One region of the Pseudomonas sp. AC193 genome, then DNA from elsewhere that is predicted to be linked to it. Evidence: predicted binding sites of a transcription regulator. Region 1 holds the regulator's gene; each other region holds the start of a gene.
The links. Region 1 encodes sigma-54, which starts transcription at its own class of promoters, with help from an activator protein. Its sites were predicted from a motif close to ANTGGCATNNANNTTGCTNT; they were not measured.
Positions count from the first base shown of each region.

Region 2: glnK (P-II family nitrogen regulator) is a predicted target of sigma-54. The motif match lies at 2,333-2,352, and genes of this name have one in related genera.
Region 3: ACZZ0D_RS15395 (circularly permuted type 2 ATP-grasp protein) is a predicted target of sigma-54. The motif match lies at 2,718-2,737, and genes of this name have one in related genera.

Region 1 is NZ_OZ409832.1:4,358,926-4,364,670, forward strand. It holds gene lptC (LPS export ABC transporter periplasmic protein LptC) at 1-49, shown strand, start outside; gene lptA (lipopolysaccharide transport periplasmic protein LptA) at 36-581, shown strand; gene lptB (LPS export ABC transporter ATP-binding protein) at 581-1,306, shown strand; gene ACZZ0D_RS19765 (RNA polymerase factor sigma-54) at 1,493-2,983, shown strand; gene hpf (ribosome hibernation-promoting factor, HPF/YfiA family) at 3,057-3,365, shown strand; gene ptsN (PTS IIA-like nitrogen regulatory protein PtsN) at 3,377-3,841, shown strand; gene rapZ (RNase adapter RapZ) at 3,844-4,701, shown strand; gene ACZZ0D_RS19785 (HPr family phosphocarrier protein) at 4,717-4,992, shown strand; gene ACZZ0D_RS19790 (ZIP family metal transporter) at 5,084-5,745, opposite strand, start outside.
Region 2 is NZ_OZ409832.1:5,639,325-5,645,069, forward strand. It holds gene ACZZ0D_RS25250 (YifB family Mg chelatase-like AAA ATPase) at 1-253, opposite strand, end outside; gene ACZZ0D_RS25255 (hypothetical protein) at 637-1,101, opposite strand; partial or broken gene ACZZ0D_RS25260 (BRO-N domain-containing protein) at 1,286-1,513, opposite strand; gene ACZZ0D_RS25265 (accessory factor UbiK family protein) at 1,880-2,140, opposite strand; gene glnK (P-II family nitrogen regulator) at 2,555-2,893, shown strand; gene ACZZ0D_RS25275 (ammonium transporter) at 2,932-4,269, shown strand; gene ACZZ0D_RS25280 (secondary thiamine-phosphate synthase enzyme YjbQ) at 4,486-4,911, shown strand; gene sutA (transcriptional regulator SutA) at 5,014-5,340, shown strand; gene ACZZ0D_RS25290 (hypothetical protein) at 5,595-5,745, opposite strand, start outside.
Region 3 is NZ_OZ409832.1:3,434,266-3,440,010, reverse strand. It holds gene ACZZ0D_RS15415 (PLDc N-terminal domain-containing protein) at 1-143, shown strand, start outside; gene speE (polyamine aminopropyltransferase) at 364-1,239, shown strand; gene ACZZ0D_RS15405 (hypothetical protein) at 1,478-1,711, shown strand; gene ACZZ0D_RS15400 (ribonuclease E inhibitor RraB) at 1,922-2,269, shown strand; gene ACZZ0D_RS15395 (circularly permuted type 2 ATP-grasp protein) at 2,770-4,179, shown strand; gene ACZZ0D_RS15390 (alpha-E domain-containing protein) at 4,192-5,142, shown strand; gene ACZZ0D_RS15385 (transglutaminase family protein) at 5,139-5,745, shown strand, end outside.

The sequences.
Region 1 (5,745 bases):
CAGGATACACCTGCTATCGAACGTAAGAGGACAGTATGAGGCTCGTTAAAACCCTCCCTATTTTGCTCAGTCTGGGCGCAGCACTGGGAAGCGTGAGCGCCTGGGCTCTGCCGAACGATCAGCAGCAACCTATCCGTATTCAGGCCGACGACGCCCAACTGGACGACAAGAACGGCATCGCCACCTATAAAGGTGATGTGATCATCACCCAGGGTTCGATGATCGTTAAAGGCAATACGGTGACTATCACCCGCACGCCAGCCGGCGATATCGACGTTGTAACGTCGGTGGGTAACCTTGCCTACTTCGAGCAACTGCAAACCCAGGGTGACGCCAAGCCTGTACAGGGCTGGGGCGTGACGATTCAGTACCACGCCGCGCAAAACCGCGTCGTGCTGATCGACAAGGCCAAGGTCGTCGACAAGGACAACAACACGACTCAGGGCGAGAAAATCGTCTATGACACCGTGAAGAAACTGGCCAGCGCCGGTCGCGCTACCGGCAGCAAAGTCACCGAATCGCGTCCGCGTATCGACATGGTGATCCAGCCGAAGAAGAAAACCGACGAGAAGACCCAGTAATGGCAACTCTGAAAGCTCAGCACCTGGCCAAGGCCTATAAAAGCCGCCAGGTCGTGCGTGATGTCAGCCTGTCGATCGACAGCGGCCAGATTGTTGGTTTGCTCGGCCCGAACGGTGCCGGTAAAACCACCTGCTTCTACATGATCGTGGGTTTGGTACAGGCCGATCAGGGCCGTGTGCTGATCGACGATCTGGACGTCAGCCACCAGCCAATGCACGGTCGTGCCAAGGCCGGTATCGGCTATCTGCCGCAAGAAGCGTCGATCTTCCGCAAACTGTCGGTGGCCGACAACATCATGGCCATCCTCGAGACCCGTCAGGAACTCGACAAGGCCGGTCGCCGCAAAGAGCTGGAAAGCCTGTTGCAGGAATTCCACATCACCCACATCCGCGACAACCTCGGCATGAGCCTGTCCGGTGGTGAACGCCGCCGGGTGGAAATCGCTCGCGCGCTGGCCACCGCACCAAAATTCATCCTGCTCGACGAACCGTTCGCCGGTGTCGACCCGATCTCGGTCGGCGACATCAAGCAGATCATCCACCACCTCAAGGCCAAGGGCATCGGTGTTCTGATCACCGACCACAACGTCCGCGAGACGCTGGATATCTGCGAAACCGCTTACATCGTCAACGACGGTCAACTGATCGCCGAAGGTGACGCCGAAACCATCCTGGCCAACGAACTGGTCAAGGAAGTGTATCTGGGTCACGAGTTCCGCCTGTAAGCGTCACAGTGCCCGGTGCGCAGCCGGAGTGCTGTATCGATTCAAGCTGGATTTAATACGCTTAATTGTTACAGCGCTCTAGGCAAACACTTCAGTTTCAGGCATATAATTTGCTTAAGTTTGGCGCTTCGGCGCCCTGTAGTGGATGGCGCATAGCGCCGGCGAATAAGGTGTTAAGCCCCTGCCATGAAACCATCGCTAGTCTTGAGAATGGGCCAGCAGCTGACGATGACACCGCAGCTGCAACAGGCCATCCGCCTGCTCCAATTGTCGACCCTGGATCTGCAACAGGAAATCCAGGAGGCTCTGGAATCCAATCCGATGCTCGAACGCCAGGAAGAAGGCGACGACTTCGACAACTCGGATCCCATGGCCGACAACGCCGAACAGAAGCCCACCGAGATCCAGGAACCTTCCTATCAGGAAGCCGCACCGACCGTCGATAACCTCGAAGACGGCGAATGGAACGAACGAATCCCCAACGAACTTCCGGTCGACACTGCCTGGGAAGACGTTTACCAGACCAGCGCCAGCAGCCTGCCCAGCAGCGATGATGACGAGTGGGATTTCACCACCCGCACCTCCGCCGGCGAAAGCCTGCAAAGCCACTTGCTGTGGCAACTCAACCTCGCACCGATGTCCGACACCGATCGCCTGATCGCCGTGACCCTGATCGATTGCATCAACAATCAGGGCTACCTGGACGAAACCCTCGAAGAAATTCTCGAGGCGTTCGATCCGGAACTGGACATCGAACTGGACGAGATCGAAGCCGTCCTGCACCGCATCCAGCAATTTGAACCGGCCGGTATCGGCGCGCGCAACCTCAGCGAATGCCTGCTGCTGCAATTGCGTCAGCTGTCGGCCAAGACGCCTTGGCTGGCGGAAGCCAAACGTCTGGTCAGCGATTACATCGATCTGCTCGGCAGCCGTGATTACAGCCAGTTGATGCGCCGTATGAAGCTCAAGGAAGACGAGCTGCGCCAGGTCATCGAACTGGTACAAAGCCTCAACCCGCGTCCGGGCTCGCAGATCGAATCCACCGAAGCCGAATACGTCGTCCCTGACGTCATCGTGCGCAAGGACAACGAGCGCTGGCTGGTCGAGCTGAATCAGGAATCGATGCCACGCCTGCGGGTCAACGCGCAGTACGCCGGTTTTGTGCGTCGTGCCGACACCAGCGCCGACAACACCTTCATGCGCAATCAGTTGCAGGAAGCCCGCTGGTTCATCAAGAGCCTGCAGAGCCGCAACGAAACCCTGATGAAAGTTGCCACCCAGATCGTCGAGCATCAGCGCGGTTTTCTGGAGTACGGCGACGAAGCCATGAAGCCGTTGGTGCTGCACGACATCGCCGAAGCAGTCGGCATGCACGAATCAACGATTTCCCGGGTGACCACGCAGAAATTCATGCATACCCCGCGCGGTATTTATGAACTGAAATACTTTTTCTCCAGCCACGTCAGCACCTCCGAAGGCGGTGAATGCTCGTCCACGGCGATCCGCGCGATCATCAAAAAACTGGTTGCCGCGGAAAATCAGAAAAAGCCGTTGAGTGACAGCAAGATCGCTGGTTTACTGGAGGCACAAGGCATTCAGGTGGCTCGCCGCACCGTCGCCAAGTACCGCGAATCCCTCGGGATCGCGCCTTCGAGCGAACGCAAGCGGTTGATGTAAGCCACGTTACAGCGTTCCAGTGGCAGGCTATCCAGCCTGCCGCTTTATGCACTGGCAACGAAGGAGAAGCTGTATGCAAGTCAACATCAGTGGACACCAACTGGAAGTGACCCAACCTCTGCGTTCCTACATCGAGGAAAAACTCCAACGACTGGAGCGACATTTCGACAAGATCACCAACGTGCAAGTCACGATGTGTGTCGAAAAGCTGAAGCAGAAAATCGAAGCCACCTTGCATATTCCCGGCAGCGAAGTGGTCGCCAACGCAGAAGATACTGATATGTATGCTGCGATCGACTCACTGACCGACAAGCTGGATCGCCAACTCAAAAAGCATAAGGAAAAGACCCAGAGCCTCCTCCAGGGCGCGACCGGTCGATAACCCCCCATTCCATGATCCGACTTGAAAGTATCCTGACCCCCGGCCGTTCCCTCGTGAACGTGCCGGGCGGCAGTAAAAAGAAAGCCCTCGAACAAATTGCCAACCTGATCGCCCGCGAAGTGCCGGATCTGGAGATGCAAGATGTCTTCGAGGCTCTGATTGCCCGTGAAAAACTCGGCTCGACCGGTTTTGGCAACGGCATCGCCATTCCCCATTGCCGCCTGAAAGGTTGTGTAACGCCAATCAGCGCGTTGATGCACCTTCAAGCCCCTATCGATTTCGACGCCATCGACGGCGCGCCGGTTGACCTGCTGTTTGTTCTGCTGGTTCCGGAAGCCGCCACCGATGCGCACCTGGAATTGCTGCGCCAGATCGCCAGCATGCTGGATCGCAAGGATGTGCGCGATAAACTGCGCAGCGCTCCGAGCAACGAAGCCTTGTACCAGGTCGTACTGGACGAGCAAAACGGGCAGTAATCATGCGTTTGATCATCGTCAGTGGCCGTTCCGGCTCGGGTAAAAGCACCGCACTGGATGTCCTTGAGGACAACGGTTATTACTGCATCGACAACCTGCCGGCGGGTTTACTGCCGGAACTGGCCGAACGAGCGCTGATTCACACCGAATTGGCGCAACCGCTGGTCGCCGTATCGATTGACGCGCGCAACCTGCCAAGCCATTTGTCACGCTTTCCCGAATTGCTCGAAGTCGTCCGTAGCCGGCACATTCAATGCGATGTGTTGTACCTGGATGCCGACGAGGAAACCCTGCTCAAGCGTTTCTCGGAAACCCGCCGCCGCCACCCGCTGAGCAATGCCAACCGCTCGCTGGCCGAGGCGATTCAGGATGAAACCGCCCTGCTCGGCCCGATCGCCGACCTGGCTGATCTGAAGATCAACACCACCAGTCTGAACCTGTACCAGTTGCGCGACACCATCAAGCTGCGCCTGCTGAATCAGCCGGAGCCGGGCACGGCGTATCTGGTTGAGTCATTCGGCTTCAAGCGCGGCATGCCGGTGGATGCCGATCTGGTGTTTGATGTGCGCTGCCTGCCCAACCCGTACTGGAAGCCGGAACTGCGTGCGCAATCAGGGCTCGATGCGCCGGTGGCTGAATATCTGGCAGCGCAACCTGACGTCGAAGAAATGTTTCAGGACATCTTCACTTACCTGCACAAATGGCTGCCGCGCTTCGCAGCGAGCAACCGCGCCTACGTCACGATTGCCATTGGCTGCACCGGCGGGCATCACCGCTCCGTCTACCTGACCGAACGTCTGGGTCAGGCCCTGCAGAAAACCCTGAAGAACGTCCAGGTTCGCCACCGCGACCTCACTTAAAGGATTCACACCGCGATGCCTGCTCTGGAAATCGAAATCATCAACAAACTGGGCCTGCATGCCCGCGCATCGGCCAAGTTCGTTGGCGTGGCCGGGCAGTATCCGGATTGCACGATCAGAGTGGGTCGCACGCCGGAGACCACGGTTGATGGCAAAAGCATCATGGCGATGATGATGCTGGCGGCTGGCAAGGGCACCAAGATCTATTTGAGTACTGAAGGGCATCAGGAACAGGAAGCGCTGGATGCGCTGGTGGCGTTGATCAACAACTACTTCGATGAAGGTGGCTGAGAGCAAAAGTCAAAAGATCGCAGCCTTCGGCAGCTCCTACAGTGAACGCATTCCAATGTAGGAGCTGCCGAAGGCTGCGATCTTTTGATCTTCAACCTAATGCGGTATCCATCACCATCATCAAACAAAATCCGCTCAACAAGCCAAGACTGGCCAGTTTGTCATGACCATTGCGTCGCGACTCGGGGATCACTTCGTGGGTCACCACCAGCAACATCGCCCCCGCCGCCAGCGCCAGCCCTAACGGCAACAACACCTGCGCAAGACTGACCAGCCACGCGCACAACAGCGCAAACACCGGTTCAACCAGTCCAGACGCCGCGCCGATCAAAAACGCTTTGACCCGCGACATCCCCGCCCCGGCCAATACCAACGCAATCACCAGACCTTCCGGCACATCCTGCAAAGCGATGCCCATGGCCAGGCTGTCCGCATCCGGCATGCCGCCACCGGCAGACACACCGACGGCCATGCCTTCAGGGATGTTATGGGCAATGATGGCGAACACGAACAACCAGATCCGTGGCGGAATCACTGGGCGATCGACAGTGCCGACGAGCATTTCCGGGGACGCGCCCGAGACCTTTAGATCAACCAGATACAACCCGAACGCACCGAGCATGATGCCAAAACAGATCAGGCCACTGGCGCCCCACGGCGTCAGGCCCAGGCTCTCAGCAGCGGCGATGCCCGGCACGATCAGCGAAAACGCCGTCGCCGCCAGCATCACCCCGGCACCAAATCCCAGCAACG
Region 2 (5,745 bases), 1.3 Mb from region 1:
TCGCCAGATCAAACCGCCCACCGTCCTTTGGCAAATCCGCTGGCGCCAGATTCAAGGTGATCCGCCGCGCGGGAAACTGCAGCCCGGAATTGATGATCGCGCTGCGCACCCGATCCTTGCTCTCCTTCACAGCCGCCTCGGGCAGGCCGACCATGGTCAGCGACGGCAGACCGTTGGCCAGATGGACTTCGACGGTAACAGCGGGGGCTTCCACGCCAATCTGGGCGCGACTGTGGACGATGGAGAGGGACATGGTCGTTCCTTGAGCTGAATCGGGGAGCCGCTTCCTGCGGTTTTTTTAAGGGTAGTTGAGCCGGGTTTCAGTGCTGAAATAGAGGTTTACAAGACGTATCAAGACCCGATGGGCTGTCACTGCTTGCCTGAATTGGAGCGTTGACTCTCGACCGGCATTGACGGATCATCCTGTTCGAGGACTGCAACTGCGCATTCGTCGGGACTGGGCACCAGCAAAAGCTCCCCCGCATTTTTGGCAGCAGAGAAAGCTGGTTTCTCTGAAGTAGTGACGACGGGCTAGCCTGTCGGATTCTGAACCCACGGCCGTAAAGCCCGGAGCTAAAGAATCGCTGCGACTACTCCTCAAAAAACACTTAAAAGGCGTCCATCGGACGCCTTTTTTTATTTCTGATTTGATGGTGCTCGTGGTATCTGCCCCACTAACGTGCCATGTGCGCGTTTTTGCGGGTACCAAGTCACCACGAAGTAACCAAATCCTGTGGCGCGCTCGTGTCGCGGTTCAAGAATCAGTGTTCCCATAGATGTCCTCAGTACCGCGACCCTGTTTCCACATCGCTGTTCTTTGAACTCACAATAGATTTGTGCTCCCGGGACAATCATTTTCGCAACAATCGCTGCTATCCCATCGGCAGTCTGGCAACCATGCTTGAGCAAATCGGCACTATGGGCTTCCCAAATGTGCACTACGCCAAAACCACTATTCGCTCGACGGTGGATACCTACACGCAGATAAATCTTCCCGCCTGGCAAGCCGAATTTTGGCATATCGGGGATCGTGCCAAAGGTGTAACCACCATCTGGATGCTGAACCAGCGTGTTTTCTTTGAGCTTAAGCAGATCAGACAAGAGGGATCCAGAACCAGAGTGTCTGGCGATCAATGTGTATCGCCTGGAACTCGACAAATAGGATCGACCAGCGCAGGCGAAAACCACCAGCCTAATCACAGCGAAGAACTCACGTAATCAGGCGCAGACGCTGATTCTCGTAGGGTTATGCCCTAATAGTTGTAGGACGCCGGCGAAACGGTTTGCCCGATTCGCTGATCAGCAGGGTGTTTTCGATCTGGTTGTGGATCAGGGTTTTTCGGGTTTGGTATTGGTCGGGGTCGAGTTTTCGCAGCATGCGTTCGTTGAGGTGGATGTGCAGCAGGCGGCTCAGGTCTCGGGCGCAGAACCAGGGTTGGTTCTGGATGAGGAGGGCGTGGAGGGGGAGTTTGTGGCGGGTGAAGATATTAGGTGTCAGGTAGTTTTCGTCCATGGTTCAGTTCTCGAATTCAAGTGAAGAAAACTGCTTCTGTTCGTCGCCAAACGAAAAGGGTGGCAGCTATGCGCGGGTTGGCGAACCGGTGAATTCGAAACCGGCAGACCCTGAGGTCTCCCACGCAAAGCCGCCATAACTCGTTGAGAGAAAAAACCTCTCTGTGAGTTTAGTTGCATTGCGTCAAATTCGATCCAGGTCGCCAAACCCGGTGCTGAACATTCAGCATCGGGTGAGCTTAGAAACCTGGGCTTTTCGGCGCAATCGGACGGCGGTCATTCAGGTTGTAGGACGTTGCCGGGATGGTTGAAGGGCTGGAGATCAAAAGATCGCAGCCTTCGGCAGCTCCCACAGGGGGTTGCGGGGTTATTCAGCAGGCGGTGTCAGCTTGGCTTCCATCTCGGCGACTTTGGCTTCGAGGCTTTCGAGGCGAGCGCGAGTGCGGGCCAGAACGACCATCTGACTATCAAACTCTTCACGGCTCACCAAATCGAGTTTGCTGAAGGCACTTTGCAGCAGCATCTTGAACTGGCTTTCGATTTCGGCTTTCGGCAGCGGGGTGTCGCCGCTGAAGAGGCGGGAGGCGGTGCCGCTCAGGGCGTCGAGGAAGTCTTTGGGCGCGAGCATGGTGGATGTCCTGGAAACAATGGCCGGCAGTGTATCACGCAGTGTCTATAGTCAATCTCGCGGTCAGGGATGCACGCTTTTCGCGCAGGCGGACGGACGGCGACGCACCGTTGTTGTGCGTATCCGGATGGGGTTTTGCACGGGATGGCGTGCGACAGCGGCCAAGGGATTGAAATCAGTGGTTTTTGGCGAGATGGCAAGCTTTCTGCTTAGTCACCTTCGACCCATGCACTGATGCAGTCGCTGTGACGAATGCAGTGCGGCAGACGGAGCGGGGAGTTTCGTCGGCAGCGGTTAGCTGGCGTCAGTCGGGCAGGTACGGCCGACGATGCGTTACAAAGCCAGGCACTGCGCTTAGACTTGAGTCGGGTTTGTTTTCCTGGGGCAAGTCCACCAATTCGGGAGAGAGTTTTCATGAAGCTAGTCACTGCCATCATCAAGCCGTTCAAGTTGGACGACGTGCGCGAGTCGCTGTCCGAAATCGGCGTGCAGGGCATTACCGTTACTGAAGTCAAAGGCTTCGGCCGGCAGAAGGGTCACACCGAGCTGTATCGCGGCGCGGAATATGTGGTCGATTTTCTGCCCAAGGTGAAAATCGACGTGGCCATCGACGACAAGGATCTGGATCGGGTTATCGAGGCGATAACCAAGGCGGCCAACACCGGCAAGATCGGTGACGGCAAGATCTTCGTGGTCAATCTGGAACAGGCGATTCGCATCCGTACCGGCGAAACCGATACCGACGCGATTTAACCGCCGCCACAAACCCCAACGCCCCAGGAGAAAACAATATGACTCTGCGTAAATTCGCAGGGCTAGGAGCCCTGTTGTCCATCGTAATGCCAAGCCTTGCAATGGCGGCAGACGAAGTGGCGGCCCCAGTCCTCAATTCCGGCGACACTGCCTGGATGCTCACCTCGACGGCACTCGTGCTGTTCATGACCATTCCCGGCCTGGCGCTGTTCTACGGCGGCATGGTTCGCTCGAAAAACATTCTTTCCGTGATGATGCAGTGCTTCGCCATTACCGGTCTGATCAGCATCCTGTGGGTCATTTATGGCTACAGCATTGCGTTCGACACCACCGGCATGGAGCAGGGCGTCGTCAACTTCAACTCGTTCTTCGGCGGCATGGGCAAGGCGTTCCTCGCCGGTGTCACGCCTTCGAGCCTGACCGGTCCTGCGGCGCTGTTCCCTGAAGCGGTGTTCATCACCTTCCAGATGACTTTCGCGATCATCACCCCGGCGCTGATCGTCGGTGCGTTCGCCGAGCGGATGAAGTTCTCCGCGATGCTGATCTTCATGGGCATCTGGTTCACCCTGGTTTACGCGCCGATCGCGCACATGGTCTGGTTCGGCAACGGCGGCCTGATGTGGGACTGGGGCGTGCTCGACTTCGCGGGCGGCACCGTGGTGCACATCAACGCCGGTGTCGCTGGTCTGATCTGCTGCCTGGTGTTGGGTAAGCGTAAAGGCTTCCCGACCACCCCGATGGCTCCGCACAACCTCGGTTACACCCTGATGGGCGCGGCGATGCTGTGGGTCGGCTGGTTCGGCTTCAACGCCGGTTCCGCTGCGGCGGCCAACGGCACTGCCGGCATGGCGATGCTGGTTACCCAAATCGCTACCGCTGCGGCGGCGCTGGGCTGGATGTTTGCCGAGTGGGTCACCCACGGCAAGCCAAGCGCACTGGGCATTGCTTCGGGTGTGGTTGCCGGTCTGGTCGCGATCACTCCGGCTGCCGGCACCGTGGGCCCGATGGGCGCACTGGTGATCGGTCTGGCCGCAGGCGTGGTGTGCTTCTTCTGCGCCACCACCCTGAAACGCAAACTCGGTTATGACGATTCCCTGGACGCGTTCGGTGTACACGGTATCGGCGGTATTCTCGGCGCGATCCTTACCGGTGTCTTCGCTGCGCCGGCTCTGGGTGGCTTCGGCACCGTCACCGATATCGGCGCGCAAGTCTGGATTCAGGTCAAAGGCGTCGGCTTCACGGTGATCTACACCGCGATCGTCACCTTCATCATCCTCAAGGTGCTGGACGCCGTCATGGGTCTGCGTGTGACCGAGGAAGAAGAATCGGTCGGCCTCGATCTGGCACAACACAACGAACGCGGCTACAACCTGTAAGTACGCGCACTGAAAAAAATTGCCCGGTTCGCCGGGCATTTTTTTGTCCGGGATTTGTCATTAAGCGACAGGCTGAAAGGATTTTTCGTACGCCTTTAGTCGTGTTTACGACGACGGTTTTTCACCGGCCAAACGCTTACGTGATTGCACGCGTATTAGGGCCTTTGTTTTTTCCCAGAGCGCGCTAGAATGCGCCCCGAACGTGCGGAGAACTGTATGTGGCAACAGACTCTGATTACCCTGCGGGCACGGCCCCGGGGCTTTCATCTGGTAACGGACGAGTTACTCGCTGGCCTGCCTGAACTCAGGGAGTGCCGGGTCGGTCTGTTGCATTTGTGGCTGCAGCATACCTCGGCGTCGTTGACCATCAACGAGAACGCCGATCCGGCGGTACGTCGCGACTTCGAACGATTTTTCAATCGTCTGATCCCACAAGGAACAGACGGCTATGAGCATAACGACGAAGGCCTGGACGACCTCCCGGCGCACTTCAAGGCCAGCGTGCTTGGTTGTCAGATCAGTCTGCCGGTGTCGGCAGGGCGACTGGCACTGGGTACCTGGCAAGGTGTTTATCTGGGCGAGCACCGTGATCATGGCGGTGCCCGTAAAGTCCTCGCCACCTTGCACGGTGAAGGGGCATAAACCGTTGGTCACCAATGGTTACTGATTTTTTAACGGCGACTTTCGACAGTTGCCAAAGCTGGTCTATAACTAATCTGCTTTTCGCAAGTCATGAGGTAGAACATGAGCGACGATGATCTGGAAAACGACGACCTCGAAGTAGGCGACGAAGACGAGGCCGAGGAAGGCCTGGAAGCAGCAGCGGAAGACGTTGCTGACGACGATGGCGGTGACGATACGCCGGCCCCTGCTGCCAAAGGCAAAGCCAAGGCTGCGGTGTCGGTAGACGAGTTGCCGAGCATTGAAGCCAAGAACAAGGAACGCGACGCCCTGGCCAAGGCCATGGAAGAGTTCCTGTCGCGCGGCGGAAAAGTGCAGGAAGTGGAGGCCAATGTGGTCGCCGATCCTCCGAAGAAGCCGGACAACAAGTACGGTAGCCGCCCTATCTGAGGCGTGCCGCTTGCTTGCTGAAAAAGCCCGCCGTCGCTGCGGGCTTTTTAGTTCTACAAGCCGCTAAATACGAGCCAATAGAATAAATTATGTCTCCAGCCCCACACGTAGCCCCACACCTATTGCTTGCGCGAAGCTCCTTTTTCCTAAAGCGTGAATTGCCCACCGGCTGTTTACGTGAGCAGACAAAGTCGGGGGTTTGTGGTTTTTGACGTTCAAAAAAAGGCCACATGGGATTGATACGGGCTGGCGCGCTATTTTGGTGGCCAATTAAGGCCTTCCGAACGAGGAACCTGATCTTCGCCTTGCTGCGCGCGGCGACGACGGCGCTGACTGGCAAGACGTTCGTGTTCGCGTTCGGCGTCGTAGGGAACCCACGCCTCATCCTCCGGATTTTCGGCGAAT
Region 3 (5,745 bases), 920 kb from region 1:
ACATCTGGGCCATCATCAATGTGCTGAAAAGCGGCGCGACCACCGGGATGAAAATCGTCTGGGTGCTGCTGATCATCCTCCTGCCAGTGCTGGGCCTGATCATCTGGGCAATCGCCGGGCCACGCGGTAACGTCCGGATCTGAATCAGCTAACACCGCAATACCCCTGTAGGAGCTGCCGAAGCCTGCGATCTTTTGATGTTGATTGTAAAAAACAAGATCAAAAGATCGCAGCCTTCGGCAGCTCCTACAGGGATTGTGGTTGTGAGGTTCGACCTGTCATCTTCGGCAACGTAGAATGCGCGCCTTTCCCGGGCAATCGTCCCCACGATTGGCGCCCGCGCATTCATCGGAGCACTTGACCATGACCGTCACCAAAACCAGCGAGTACCTGGAAACCCTCTACGAAGGCTACGGCCAGCGTTTTCGCATGGAAAAACTGCTGCACGAAGTGCGCACCGAACACCAGCATCTGGTGATCTTCCAGAACCCGCGCATGGGCCGCGTGATGGCGCTGGACGGCGTGATCCAGACCACCGAAGCCGACGAATTCATCTACCACGAAATGCTCACCCACGTGCCGATCCTCGCCCACGGCAGCGCCAAGCGCGTGCTGATCATCGGCGGCGGTGACGGCGGCATGTTGCGCGAAGTGACCAAACACGCTGGCGTTGAACACATCACCATGGTCGAGATCGACGGCACCGTGGTCGACATGTGCAAAGAATTCCTGCCGAACCACTCCAGCGGCGCTTACGACGATCCACGTCTGAACCTGGTGATCGACGACGGCATGCGTTTCGTCGCCACCACCACGGAAAAATTCGACGTGATCATCTCCGACTCCACCGACCCGATCGGCCCGGGCGAAGTGCTGTTCTCGGAGAACTTCTATCAGGCCTGCCACCGCTGCCTGAACGAGGGCGGCATCCTCGTGACCCAGAACGGCACACCGTTCATGCAGATCGACGAAGTGAAAACCACCGCCGGTCGCCTGAAGAGCCTGTTCCCGGACTGGCACTTCTATCAAGCGGCCGTACCGACCTACATCGGCGGTTCGATGACCTTCGCTTGGGGCTCGACCAACCCGGCCTACCGCAAACTGAGCCGTGAAACCCTGCAACAGCGCTTCATCGGCAGCGGCATCGTCACCCGCTATTACAACCCGGAAATCCACATCGGCGCATTCGCCTTGCCGCAGTACGTGCTGCAAGCGATCAACAAGCCAAGCAACGACTAAAAGAACACTGCAAAACCCCTGTGGGAGCGGGCTTGCTCGCGAAAGCGGACTGTCAGCCAACAAATTTGTTGGATGACAAATCGCATTCGCGAGCAAGCCCGCTCCCACATTTGTTTGCCCCGCACGGTAGATGTCGTTTTTTTCATCTTCGCCCGCTGTAATCCTTTTGAACCAACTTTCTGCGTAAACAGTCGAGATAGTTGTAAGCCCATTTGCGGGTTTGATCGAGGAGGCACCGATGCAAAAGTGGAAAGTCACTTTCGTGGACGATCATGGTGAAATTGTCGATGAGGTGTTCGAACGTGCGGAATGCCCCAGTGACGATGAGGCCGCACAACTGATCAAGGCACGGCTCCTGCCCGTGGCCGCCGAGCTGGATCTCAACGATCTGGAAGGGCGCACCGCCGATGCTGGCGTGAAAAGTCTGAAAACCCAGAACAGCATCGAAATCCGCAGCATCACCCCTATCTGACATTCTTCTTGTCACCTTCACCACCAGGCCTTGGCAGCAGCTCTATCTTGGGGCTACTCTGCAAGCGAGATCAGCGAACGGATCGCTAAGGTCTGGTCTTGTCAGCTACATGCTTGTTTCCCGCGTTCAACGACGTTGTCGCAGTACTTTGGCCAAAGGCCCGGGGCGGGAATACGGAAAGTCTATCCATCTATGCGAGGGGGACGATTCATGAGCACAGCCTATCAAGAAGACATCAGCAGCAATGTTCTGCGCCGCATGAAAGAAGGCGGTTTCGATTTTTCCCGATTCCATCCCATCGAGTTCTACGCGATTTTCCCGGACGAGGAGCGGGCGCGCAGGGCAGCAGGCAAATTTCGCGGTGAATCCATCAATGCCCAGGTCAGCGTGCGTGATGACGGTGCGTGGGCGCTGGAATTAAGCAAAGTGATGTACGCGACGTATGACGATATCGGCGACTTTGAACAGGGCTTTTCGGCGGTGGTCGAGCCTCTGGGCGGAATAATCGAAGGGTGGGGCGTGAAACAGGAGGTGCGTAGCCGCCACCGGTTGAATTGAATATTTATAGATAGAAGATCAAAAGATCGCAGCCTTCGGCAGCTCCTACACAGATTCATGTAGGAGCTGCCGAAGGCTGCGATCTTTTGCTTTTGCTTTCAAAACATTTCCAAAAGGCAAAAAAAAGCCACCGGAGAGGGTGGCTAAAAGGGAAGACCGATAAGGAGAGGAAACCGGTCAGGGTTAAGGCTGGGCGGGCTGCCGGGGCAATCCCAATCAATTGAGCTGACCACTTCGCGGTGCGGGGAGCGGCGAAGTTTTGCAGCGAATGCGCGGATTATCCGCAGCCGATCCCGGGCAGTGAAATCAACTCTGACTATGCTGCTAATAGGCGATGCAGTGCGTCGCAATGAAGCGGGGGCAATCAGGTTGGGGCATTTGCCGCACAGGAATGGTGCGGCGCCTGCGGCGTGAATATCCAACCGATTGAAATCAAAGCGTTTATGCCGATGGCACGGGCCTTGCGAAGGCCTGTATGTCCGGGTGACAAGGAGTACGGCATGATCCGCACCTATTTTGATGAGATGTACGATGCCGGCGGCCAGGTTCGCCCGCATTATCGGGAGTTCGCCCGATGGCTGGCCGACACGCCTGACGAGCTGCTGGCCCAACGGCGACGCGAGGCCGATCTGCTGTTCCATCGCGCCGGGATTACTTTCACGCTCTATGGGGACGAGCAGGGCACCGAGCGCCTGATTCCTTTCGACACCATTCCGCGCAGCATCCCCGCCAGCGAGTGGCGGATCGTCGAGCGCGGCTGCATCCAGCGGGTCAAGGCGTTGAACATGTTCCTCGCCGACCTTTATCACGAGCAGCGCATCATCAAGGCCGGGATCATTCCCGCCGAACAGGTGCTGGCCAACGAGCAATACCAGTTGGCGATGCAAGGCCTGGATCTGCACCGCGATATCTATTCGCACATTTCCGGCGTCGATCTGGTGCGCGATGGCGACGGCACGTATTACGTGCTCGAAGACAACCTGCGTACGCCGAGCGGCGTCAGCTACATGCTCGAAGATCGCAAAATGATGATGCGATTGTTCCCGGAGTTGTTCGCCGCGCAACGCATCGCCCCGATCGATCACTACCCGAACCTGTTGCTCGACACGCTGAAAAGCTCCAGCCCGATTGATGACCCGAGTGTGGTGGTGCTGACGCCGGGGCGCTTCAACAGTGCTTTCTTTGAGCACGCGTTTCTTGCCCGGGAAATGGGCGTGGAACTGGTCGAGGGTGCGGATCTGTTCGTGCGTGACGACAAAGTCTTCATGCGCACCACCGACGGCCCGAAAGCAGTGGACGTGATTTACCGCCGCCTCGACGACGCTTTCCTCGATCCATTGGCGTTCAACCCGGACTCAATGCTCGGCGTGCCGGGGCTGCTGTCGTCCTATCGCTCCGGCAACGTCGTGTTGGCCAATGCCATCGGCACCGGCGTGGCGGACGACAAATCGGTGTACCCGTTTGTCACCGACATGATCCGTTTCTATCTCGACGAAGAACCGATCCTGAAAAACGTGCCGACCTGGCAATGCCGCAACCCGTCTGAACTTTCCCACGTGCTGGCCAATCTTCCAGATCTGGTGGTCAAGGAAACCCAAGGCTCCGGCGGTTACGGAATGCTGGTGGGGCCGGCGTCAACGAAAGCGGAAATCGATGCTTTCCGCGAACGCATCAAGGCCAAACCCCACGCGTACATCGCGCAACCGACGTTGTCGCTGTCGACCTGTCCGACCTTTGTCGAAAACGGCATTGCGCCGCGCCATATCGATTTGCGCCCGTTTGTCTTGTCCGGTCGCGAAACCCGTGTGGTGCCCGGCGGTTTGACCCGTGTGGCGCTGCGCGAAGGCTCGCTGGTGGTGAACTCATCACAGGGCGGCGGAACCAAGGACACCTGGGTGGTCGAGGATTGAAGGAAGCTTGCCATGTTAAGTAGAACTGCCTCGGATCTGTATTGGATGTCGCGTTACCTGGAGCGGGCGGAAAACCTCGCGCGGATGCTCGATATCAGTTATTCGCTATCACTGATGCCGCAGGACGGACGCGGCGACGGTTTGCACGAACTAGCCATGCCGCTGTTGATCACCGGCACCCTTGAGGATTATCTGGAGCGTCACGGCGCATTGCATGCCGAACGTCTGCTGCATTTTTTTGCCCTCGATGCGGCCAACCCGGCGAGCATCTACAGTTGCCTCGGCGCCGCACGGGCCAGTGCCCATGCAGTGCGCGGACGCATCACGGCGGACATGTGGGAGAACATCAACTCGACGTGGCTGGAGATTCGCGGGATCGCTGAACAGGGCCTCAGCCGCTACGGCATGAGTCGCTTCTGCGAGTGGATCAAGGAGCGTTCGCACCTGTTTCGTGGCGCGTCCTACGGCACGATCATGCGCAACGATGCATTTCGTTTTATTCGTCTCGGCACCTTTATCGAACGCGCGGACAACACCCTGCGCTTGCTCGATGCCCGCTACGAAATGGCTGGCGATCAAGCCGAAGCGGTCAGCGACGGCACGGCCCACGCCTATTACCAGTGGAGTGCATTGCTGCGTGCGCTGTCGTCCTTCGAGGCCTACACCGAAATCTATCGCGACGCGCCCGGCGCCCGGCATGTTGCCGAGTTGCTGCTGTTGCGCGCCGACGTGCCGCGCTCACTGCGCGCCTGCACCGAAGAGATCGACCAGATTCTTGCGCAACTGCCCGGTGCCAACGGTCGTCCCGCGCAACGCTTGGCCGCCGAGATGGACGCGCGCCTGCGCTACACCGGCATCAACGAAATCCTCGAGGAAGGCCTGCACGCCTGGCTGACCGAATTCATCCCGCTGGTGCGCCAGTTGGGCAACGCCATTCACAGTTCCTACCTGGAGGCTGCATGAGACTTTCCATAAGCCACGAGACCACCTATCACTACGAAGATAAGGTGCGGGCGAGCATCCAGTACCTGCGGCTGACCCCCCACGACAGCGAGCGTCAACATGTGCTGAGCTGGCAACTCGACCTGCCGCGCCCGGTGCGCGCGCAACTCGATCCGTTCGGCAACATCCTGCACGTGCTAACCATGGACGAGCCGCACGAAGCGATCATCATTGGCGCGCGCGGGCAGGTCGATATTGATGAATTGCGCGAGGCTGAGCATGAGAGCCAGTCGGCGCTGCCGTTTCTGCGCTTTACCCGGTTGACCGAGGCCGATGAAGCGCTTCGAGCGTTCGCTGAAAGATCCTGCAAGCAGCGGCGCGATCGCACAGCGCTGATTGATTTGATGCACGGTTTGAATCAGCACATGACCTACACGCCGGGTTCCACCGAAGTCGACACCAGCGCCGCTGAAGCCTTCGCCGGACGCGCCGGGGTTTGTCAGGATCACACCCACGCGTTCCTCGCCTGCGCGCGCAGCCTGGGCGTGCCGTCGCGTTACGTGTCGGGGTATTTGTACAGCGAGGATTGCGAACATCTGGCCAGCCATGCCTGGGCGGAAGCGT